One region of the Mediterraneibacter flintii genome, then DNA from elsewhere that is predicted to be linked to it. Evidence: riboswitches for the same ligand, from Rfam matches in the RefSeq annotation. Region 1 holds a riboswitch; the other holds the start of a gene.
What was found. A riboswitch is a leader RNA that binds a small molecule or an ion and turns the genes downstream of it on or off. The one in region 1 is predicted to bind cobalamin.

Region 1 (4,398 bases):
CCCGTATGCAGGCGGACAATGCGCTTCTCTTTTCGCACCCCTTCCTCCATCACTTGTATGACCTCTTCTAGTGTCATATAGGCGCTGTTATAGATTTCACAGTCTGGCCCGCACAGCTTAAGCAACTCTGGGTTTACCAGAGAGCCGGCATATATCACAATATCTGCTTCTTTTAAAAACGCCTGTCCCCGCACCGTAATCAGATCCACTGCCCCGGGGCCGGCGCCGACAAATACAACCATTTTCTTCCTCCTGTCTTTCTCTTAAACGTGTCTGTTTTTATCCCTTTTTCTCCTTGATGATCAGCAGAGAGTAGTAACCTGCCTCATCGGGAATCTCCTCTATATCTGTGTAGATTCTCTCCCCTTTCATGCCGCAGTTTTCTACCATTTCCATCTCCATGCCACATCTTTTTACTGCTTGTTTTACTTCCGGCATTTTCCTCCCTGCCTTCATCAAAACTTTCGTTCCAGGAAGGCAAAGTGCCTCCTCCACGCCGTATGACGCCGGAATGATATGTATCTGTTCCTTATTTTCCGCCAGCCCTTTATTCAGCCTTGCGGCAGCTGCACAAAAAGATGGTACCCCGGGAACTAATTCTGTCGGATAGCCTTTTTTCTTTACTCGTTTCTGTATGTACAGACAGGTGGAGTAGACACTCGGATCTCCCAGCGTAATAAACGCGGCTGTCTTTTCCCGATCGAGTATATGCAAAAGTATCGCTGTGTCCTTGTCATGTATCTGTTTTAACCTTTCTTTATCCTTTATCATCGGCATAGGAAGGTACAATTTTTCTTTTTCTCTAAGACCAGGAAGCTTTTCCTTTACAATCTGGTATGCCATACATTGTACAAGATATTTTTGCATAGTTACATCCGTTTTATCTGTATAAACCGGTTCTTCCAAGCTCTTATCTGACACAGGGATAACAAGCACGTCTGCCTGTTCTATCACGCTTATTGCCTTCCATGTCAAAAGCTCTGGATCTCCCGGCCCGACGCCGACACAAAAAAATGTTCCACTCATGTTCCTTCTCCTTTTATCTGTTCTAACAGAGCCTGCGCACCTTTCGTTTTCCCCAGAATCCCCTCTTCTTTAGAAAACACAATCGCCTCTGCCTGTAATCTGTTCTGGCATCTTTGCCCTAAGTGAAAGGCTATCCTCTCCATTATAGATTCCATCACACTTTTCAGTATTCCAGCCTCCTTTAAATATCCGAGTGCTTCTGCCGTTACCGCACATCCCATTATCCGCTGCACACACCCCCTGTCCGCACCTTTTACAGCCGCATGGGATGCAAAGACCTCCATTCGGCAGTCCGCCTGGCGGGAATGGGTATTCATTACCCCCGCTGCAAGCTTTACCAATTTCCCGATATGTCCAATGAGAAGCACTGCCTCCATTTGAAGATGAAGCGCATCATCCAGGGCTTCCCCAATATAATTACTGCATTTCACTGCCAATTCCCCATCATAGCCAAGTTCTTCTCTTAGAAAATCACTGCCGTAATTTCCTGGCACCAGATAGCACATTTTGTGTCCGTTTTCTCTTAATACCTTCATTTCCAGATAGATGGTATCTGTCAGCGCCTTTTCACTCATAGGCTCCACAATCCCACTTGTCCCCAGAACAGAAATCCCCCCTTCAATCCCCAGCCTCGGGTTGAAGGTACGACTGGCAAGCGCTTTTCCTTCGGGTATGGAAATTACAATTTGTATACCTCCTGTATACTCCATCTCCCTGCACATTTCCTGCGCCGCTTTTACAATCATTTCGCGCGGAACCTTGTTGATTGCAGCTTCACCGATACTTTGTTCCAGTCCTTTTCTCGTCACTCTGCCGACCCCTTCTCCGCCCTCCAGAAAAATTCCCGCCGTCTTTACCTTTTCTACTTTGGCGAATACCAGAATTCCATCCGTCACGTCGGGATCGTCTCCGCTGTACTTCCTAACTGCGCACTTTACAAAAGCTTCTGTCCTCACAATACTTTCTACATCCAGATATAACAGAATTCCTTTTGGCGTCATCAATTTCACCTGCCGGATCTCCGTACCGGTAAGCAGCATAAAAACCGCCGCTTTTGCAGCGGCGGCAGCGCAGCTTCCTGTGGTATATCCAAACCGCAGCCCCTCTTTTGTACGTCCGATTTCTACTGTCACGTTTACAATACCTCTTCAATATGCTCTAAAAACAGATTTTGAATTCCTTCCATTTCTCCCAGTCCGCGAACAGCCGCACGAACCTCATATCCGTCTTCTGTAAGCGCGCTCATCCAGGAATCTTCTTCCCCTGCCATATCATTCTGTGCATGATCCCCTGCCACAATCATAAAGGGCATCAAAAGCACTTTTTTCTTTCCGGAGATGCGCAGCTTGTCCATGACATTTTTTAATTCTGGAAAGCTTTCTACTGTCCCCACAAGAACCTGCTGATAGCCCAGCGCGTGAAAGGTATACTCTAACGTAGGATAGGCGGCATTTGCGTGGTGATCTGTCCCATGCCCCATCAAAACAAGCATTTCCTCTTCCTTTAATTCTGTCTGCGCCATCACTGCATGGATTGCCTTTTTATAATCATCCACACTGCTTAACATAGGCTTTCCGACACTGATCTTGCGGAATTTATCCATATATTCCATCAAGTCCTCCATCATCCTGTCATTCTCAATCCCGTTGATCACATGGGTCGGCTGTACAATCACTCTTTCTATCCCTTCTGCCGCCATCCTTTTTAATGCTTCTCCTACAGTATCCACCTGCAGATTTTCCGTTCTTTTTAATTTGTTTATAATCATCTGGCTTGTAAAGGCGCGGTAAACCTTATAATCCGGATAGGCTCCGGCAATCCTTCTTTCAATCGCCCCGATCGTTTTTTCCAACGTGTCAAGATAGCTGGTTCCAAAGCTGACAACTAATATCGCTTTCTTTCCATCCATTTTTCTATATCTCCTTTTTCTTCCTCATTTTCTCTACATATAACGATTGTCATAAACTGGAAATACTGCTGCCAGAACCGGCAGACGGACAAGCCTGCGCAAAAATCAGCTTTTTGCACGCAGGACAGCCAGACCTATAGACTGCCCATTCTTAAAACAGCCAGGCAGCCACAGAAAAAAAACTGCGGCACATACCCGATTATATCCCCGTAACCATCTAATGCATTTAAAAGTGAATCTTCTGACTTAAGCCTCCGGCACGGATGCTCCGCCTTCCCATAACCTTGTTACAGTGGCACTGTGGAACACCGCTAAGCTATTACAGCAACGGGTATTGTGCAGGATTCTCACCTGTCTTCCTCCGTCCGCATAACTACGCGGACATTCTTTTAAATGTATGCCAATTATAGTTTGTAAAGGATGTTTCCCTTGCATTTAAAATCTGTTTTATTTTATCATATACAAACAGGCAAGTAAAGCCTGCGGCATTTTTGCTTTTACAGCGCCGTTCCTTTTTGGGGTACAAAGAAGGACTTCATATCTGCCTTCTCCAAGGTCAGTAATTTTATCTTTCTGTTTATCCCTCCTGCGTATCCTGTCAAACTCCCGTTTGTTCCTACCACGCGGTGGCAGGGAATTACAATGGAAATCTTATTGTGCCCTACCGCACCTCCCACAGCCTGCGCGGACATATGCGTTACCCCTCTTTGCTGTGCAATCTTCTGTGCGATTTCCCCGTAAGTAATTGTTTTTCCATAGGGAATCTGTCTTAATATCTCCCACACTGCAAGCTGAAAAGGAGTTCCTGTCATATGCACAGGCGGCATAAATTCTGGTTCCCTGCCGGAAAAGTAAATGGAAAGCCAGCGTTTTGCCTCTTCTAAAACAGGAATCTCTTTTTCCTCTCGTTCTGGTTCCAGCGAATGTGCGTAATACTTCTGATTTTCAAACCACAGCCCTGTCAATCCCTTTTCATCCGCCGCCAAAAGAATTTCTCCGCACGGCGATTTATAGTAACTGATATACTGCATATATTCCCTCCTATCTTCCAATGAAACTGTCTTTCCATGTCTCTAAATAACGCAGCACCTCTTCCAGACTTTTTCCTTTCTCCTGCGGTCTTGCAATCACTACAAGCAGCGCGCCTGTCTCCTTCGCCGCCTTAACTTTCTCTGCAAAGCCGCCTGCCTGCCCCGATTCCTTTGTCACAAAATATTTTGCCTGTATTTGATGGAGCAATGCTGTATTCAACTCCTTTGAAAATGGGCCCTGCATAGCAATCAAATGCTTCCCCTCAAATCCCAGTGCTGTCGCCTGCTCTACAGAAGCCAGCGTAGAGAGCACACGCGCATAGCACCGCTTTTCATACCCGGGAATTTTCGTATATTCTTTTAATTCTTTTCCGCCTGTCGCAATCAGTATATTCCCATCGGTATGTTTCAAAAACTCTACCGCTGTCCGCA
Region 2 (4,398 bases), 1.9 Mb from region 1:
GGAAACAACATCTGCCAGCATCGTAAACAATCCACCTGTTAAAATCACTGCCGGAAGTAGTCTCTTGTGCTTAGAGCCTACGAATGTTCTCACAATATGAGGTACGACCAGCCCTATAAAGCCAATCACTCCGCTTACAGAAACCACAACTCCCGTCAAAGCTGTCGCTGCCAATATGATAACCAGCTTGATTCTGCCTGTATTTACTCCCAGACTTTCCGCCACATCATCTCCCAAAAGCAGTACATCCAGTTCATTTACAAACAGCATAATCAATAGAATAATCAGCGCAAACACAATCGACACATATTTTACTTTGTCCCAGTCTGCCCCGCTTAGAGAGCCTACCATCCAGTATTGCGCCGTCTTTGTCTTATCCGAACCGCTGTTGCCGCCATAAATAATCAGATTTGTGACAGCCGTAAACAAAGCGGCAGTGGCGATCCCTGCCAGTACCAGCCGGCTGGATGTAATTCTCCTCCGATAAGACGCGATATTTAAAGACAAAATGATAGAGACCGCTGCTCCCAGTACTGCTCCGGTAATCGTAGAATATCCTCCCATAAATCCGAACCAGCCAAGGACAATGGCCGCAACTGCCCCAGCCGATGCGCCGGAGGAAATTCCAAGTACATACGGATCTGCAAGGGCATTTTTCGTCAATGCCTGCATAAGAACTCCACAGACAGAAAGCCCTGCTCCTACAATGCAGGACATAATTACTCTGGGAAAGCGGATATTCCAAATAATCGTTTCCATGTTTTCTTCCCAGGTACGGACAAACCATTCTCCTCCGGATATTTTGTTTATGATAATTTTTAAAATATCAATAGGCTTCGTCTCTACGGCGCCTATTGATACAGAAAAGCCCGCTGCAAGCAGTAAAAGGGCGCAGACTGACGCCATAAGCGCCAGATACTGCCCCCTGCCTCGGATGATTTTATGATTCTTCATTTGTTTTCTCCTCGCAAAGAAACCTGTTCTTTTCTATTACTCAAATACATCCGGGTACAGTTGCTTTGCAATCTCTTCTACCAGTCGCGCAGAACCGGCAGAGCCCTGCATATCCGAACAGCAGGCGGAAATAATTCTGCCTTCCTTCACTGCACTTAAATTTTTCGTTGCGTCATTTGTGCGAAGGAATTCTGCTTTCTCTTCTACCTCGTCTCCACCTTCATAATCCAAAATCAGGATCACATCCGGATCTCGTTCTACAACCTCTTCCCAGGAAGGTGTCGCCCATCCTGCCTCAATATCGTCAAAGATAGAAATTCCGCCGGCAAGCTTCAGAATGTCTCCCGGCATTCCCTGACATGCTGTAAACGGCGCGTCTTCTCCTGAATCATATGCAAATACTGTAATCGGATTCTCATACGCTTCGCTTCCAAGTGTATCTTGTACCTTCTGGATTGTATCCTTCATTGCCTGTATTTTTTCTTCCGCCACATCCTCTACTTTGAAAATCTTTCCAAGTGTCTCATAGTCCTTATATAAATCCTCGAAACTCGCACTGTCAGAGCATACGTATGGGAAATACATGGAAATTCCGTTTTCCTCACAGAAATCTGGACTGAAATTCTTATCTGAGAAAACAGAATCCCATCCCATGAGGAAATCACACCCTGTTGCAATCATTTCTTCCTTGGACAGTGTAGTAATTCCTTTTCCCGCTTCTACAAGCTGGGGAACCTCTTCTCTTGCCGGATACTCCGCATCCAGGCTCCAGCAGGAACCTTTTGTATACCCTGCCATCTGCTCCTCTAGTCCCAGATCAAAGAAAAAATCTGCCATCTGATCTCCGGATGCTATAACATGATCCGGCATTTCAGTAAACGTATATTCCACATTCTCTCCCAGACCAGAGCGTTCCAGATTCAGTGTAATCGTCACTGGTTCATACGCACTGTCCTCCTGTTTGGTTTCTGTATTTGTCTCTTTTTTTTCTTCTGTCTGACCGTTTCCGCCACAGCCTGTAATAAGGGCAGAAAGCAGACTGAACGCTAACATCGCGCTGATTACTTTTCTTTTCATACTTCTTTCCTCTCTATTTCGTCTTTCGCAAATTTTATAACACAATACTGCTTCTCTTCATTACAGGTCTGTTATTAAGTTTTCATTTTCCTCTACCCCTTCCTCCTTCCCCTTACCGGGAATTTGCAAGATAACTTTAGCAAGTCTTAGGACTTGGCATCCTCCTCAATTCCGCCTTCTCACAGAATCTTCTCTGCAATGGCATCCATAGAATCTCGTCCGCCTTACCTCAGGTGTAAGCTGTCAGTGAATTGCACACTGTTCCTTATTAAGTCAATGACACTAAAGCTATTTGTAATCTAAGCATTACAAATCAGTTTATTATACAATAAAATCACCCCCGTATCAACCATGCCGCAGCTTTTCTTCTCTCTCTTCAAAACCGGAATGTAACAGTTTAAGGCATGTTGCCCTCTGTACACTGACGCTGCTATTATGTTAAAATAAAAAAGCATATTGCAAAACCTTTTGCATAAATCATATAAAACTACAAGTACGTCATTTATGAAAGGAGTTTTATGATGAATATAAAAGAACTGCTGACGAAACATCTTGGAAAATCTATTTCACAAGCCTCTGATGAAGAGACATACCGCGCACTTCTTACAGTCGTAAAAGAATTGTCCGCGCAGAAGGAGCAGCAAGACAGCAAGAAAAAGTTGTATTATATTTCCGCCGAGTTTCTTATCGGTAAGCTGCTCTCTAATAATCTAATCAATCTTGGAATTTATGAAGAAACAAAAGAAGTTCTCGCACAGGAAGGAAAAAGCTTAAGCAAAATCGAAGAAATGGAGCCGGAACCGTCCCTCGGGAACGGCGGTCTTGGACGTCTCGCCGCATGTTTTCTGGACTCCGCCGCTACACTTGGGCTTAACGGAGATGGAATCGGATTAAATTATCACCTGGGACTTTTCAGGCAAACCTTTGAGAACACACTGCAAAAAGAGCTTCCCAACCCCTGGATCGAAAAAGAAAGCTGGCTGCACAAAACCGCTGCCAGCTACCCGGTAGAGTTCGGCAATTTTACTTTACATTCCAGAATGTATGATATTGCTGTCACCGGATATGAAAATCGTACAAATAAACTGCATCTTTTTGATGTAGATACCGTAGATGAAACGATTGTAAAAGACGGAATTGACTTTGACAAAGAGGATGTGGAACGAAACCTTACACTTTTCCTCTACCCGGACGACAGTGACGAAAAAGGACGGCTTCTTCGGATTTACCAGCAATATTTTATGGTGAGCTGTGCCGCACAGTTCATTTTAGACGAGTGTATATCCAAAGGTTGTACTCTGTACGATCTTGCAGACTATGCAGTCATACAGATTAACGATACACACCCTACTATGATCATTCCTGAACTGATCCGTCTCCTGACAAAAAGAGGCATTGATATGGACACTGCAATCTCTGTCGTGTCCCATACATGTGCTTACACGAACCACACGATTCTCGCAGAAGCATTGGAAAAATGGCCTCTTTCCTACCTAAAAAAGGTAGTTCCCCAACTAGTTCCGATTATCGAAATCTTAGATGACAAAGTCAGAAGAAAATTTACCGATGAAAGTGTGGCAATTATTGACAAAACAGACACCGTCCATATGGCGCATATAGATATTCATTATGGATTCAGTGTCAACGGTGTCGCAGCCCTTCATACAGAGATATTAAAGAAAAATGAACTGCACAGCTTTTACCAGATATATCCAGAGAAATTCAATAATAAAACAAATGGGATTACCTTCCGCAGATGGCTTATCCACTCCAATCCTTTGCTTACACAGATACTGGATCGTACCATAGGGCAGGGCTATCGTCAGGATGCTGACAGATTAGAAAACCTTCTGCATTTCAGATCAGACAAAAGTGTATTGCACAGTCTGTTAGAAATGAAACAGAAAAATAAAAGAGCGCTGTGTGATTATCTGGAGCGCACACAGGGTGTCACCCTCAACCCAGATTCTATTTTTGATATGCAGATAAAACGCTTACATGAATATAAACGCCAGCAAATGCACGCACTTTATATTATAGATACATATCTTCAGATAAAATCCGGAAAGAAGCCCTCCACTCCTATTACCGCTATTTTCGGTGCCAAAGCTGCTCCTGCATATGTCATTGCCAAAGATATTATCCATCTAGTCCTATGTTTGCAGGAGCTTATCAATCATGATCCGGAAGTCAGCCCATACCTGAAAGTTGTTATGGTAGAAAACTACAATGTGACAAATGCAGAAAAGCTGATTCCTGCCTGCGATATTTCCGAACAGATTTCCCTTGCTTCCAAAGAGGCAAGCGGTACCGGAAATATGAAATTCATGTTGAACGGGGCTGTCACTCTCGGTACAGAAGACGGCG

Region 2: another riboswitch for cobalamin. It lies ahead of ACZ5C4_RS16265 (ABC transporter substrate-binding protein); the one in region 1 lies ahead of ACZ5C4_RS07265 (sirohydrochlorin cobaltochelatase).

The regions. Positions count from the first base shown of each region.
Region 1 covers NZ_AP031405.1:1,534,597-1,538,994, reverse strand. Annotated here, with positions in the region: gene cobM (precorrin-4 C(11)-methyltransferase) at 1-242, opposite strand, end outside; gene cobI (precorrin-2 C(20)-methyltransferase) at 280-1,026, opposite strand; gene cbiD (cobalt-precorrin-5B (C(1))-methyltransferase CbiD) at 1,023-2,159, opposite strand; gene ACZ5C4_RS07265 (sirohydrochlorin cobaltochelatase) at 2,162-2,935, opposite strand; cobalamin riboswitch at 3,150-3,341, opposite strand; gene ACZ5C4_RS07260 (methylated-DNA--[protein]-cysteine S-methyltransferase) at 3,433-3,966, opposite strand; gene cobK (precorrin-6A reductase) at 3,977-4,398, opposite strand, start outside.
Region 2 covers NZ_AP031405.1:3,397,497-3,401,894, forward strand. Annotated here, with positions in the region: gene ACZ5C4_RS16260 (FecCD family ABC transporter permease) at 1-954, opposite strand, end outside; gene ACZ5C4_RS16265 (ABC transporter substrate-binding protein) at 991-2,031, opposite strand; cobalamin riboswitch at 2,153-2,333, opposite strand; gene ACZ5C4_RS16270 (glycogen/starch/alpha-glucan phosphorylase) at 2,553-4,398, shown strand, end outside.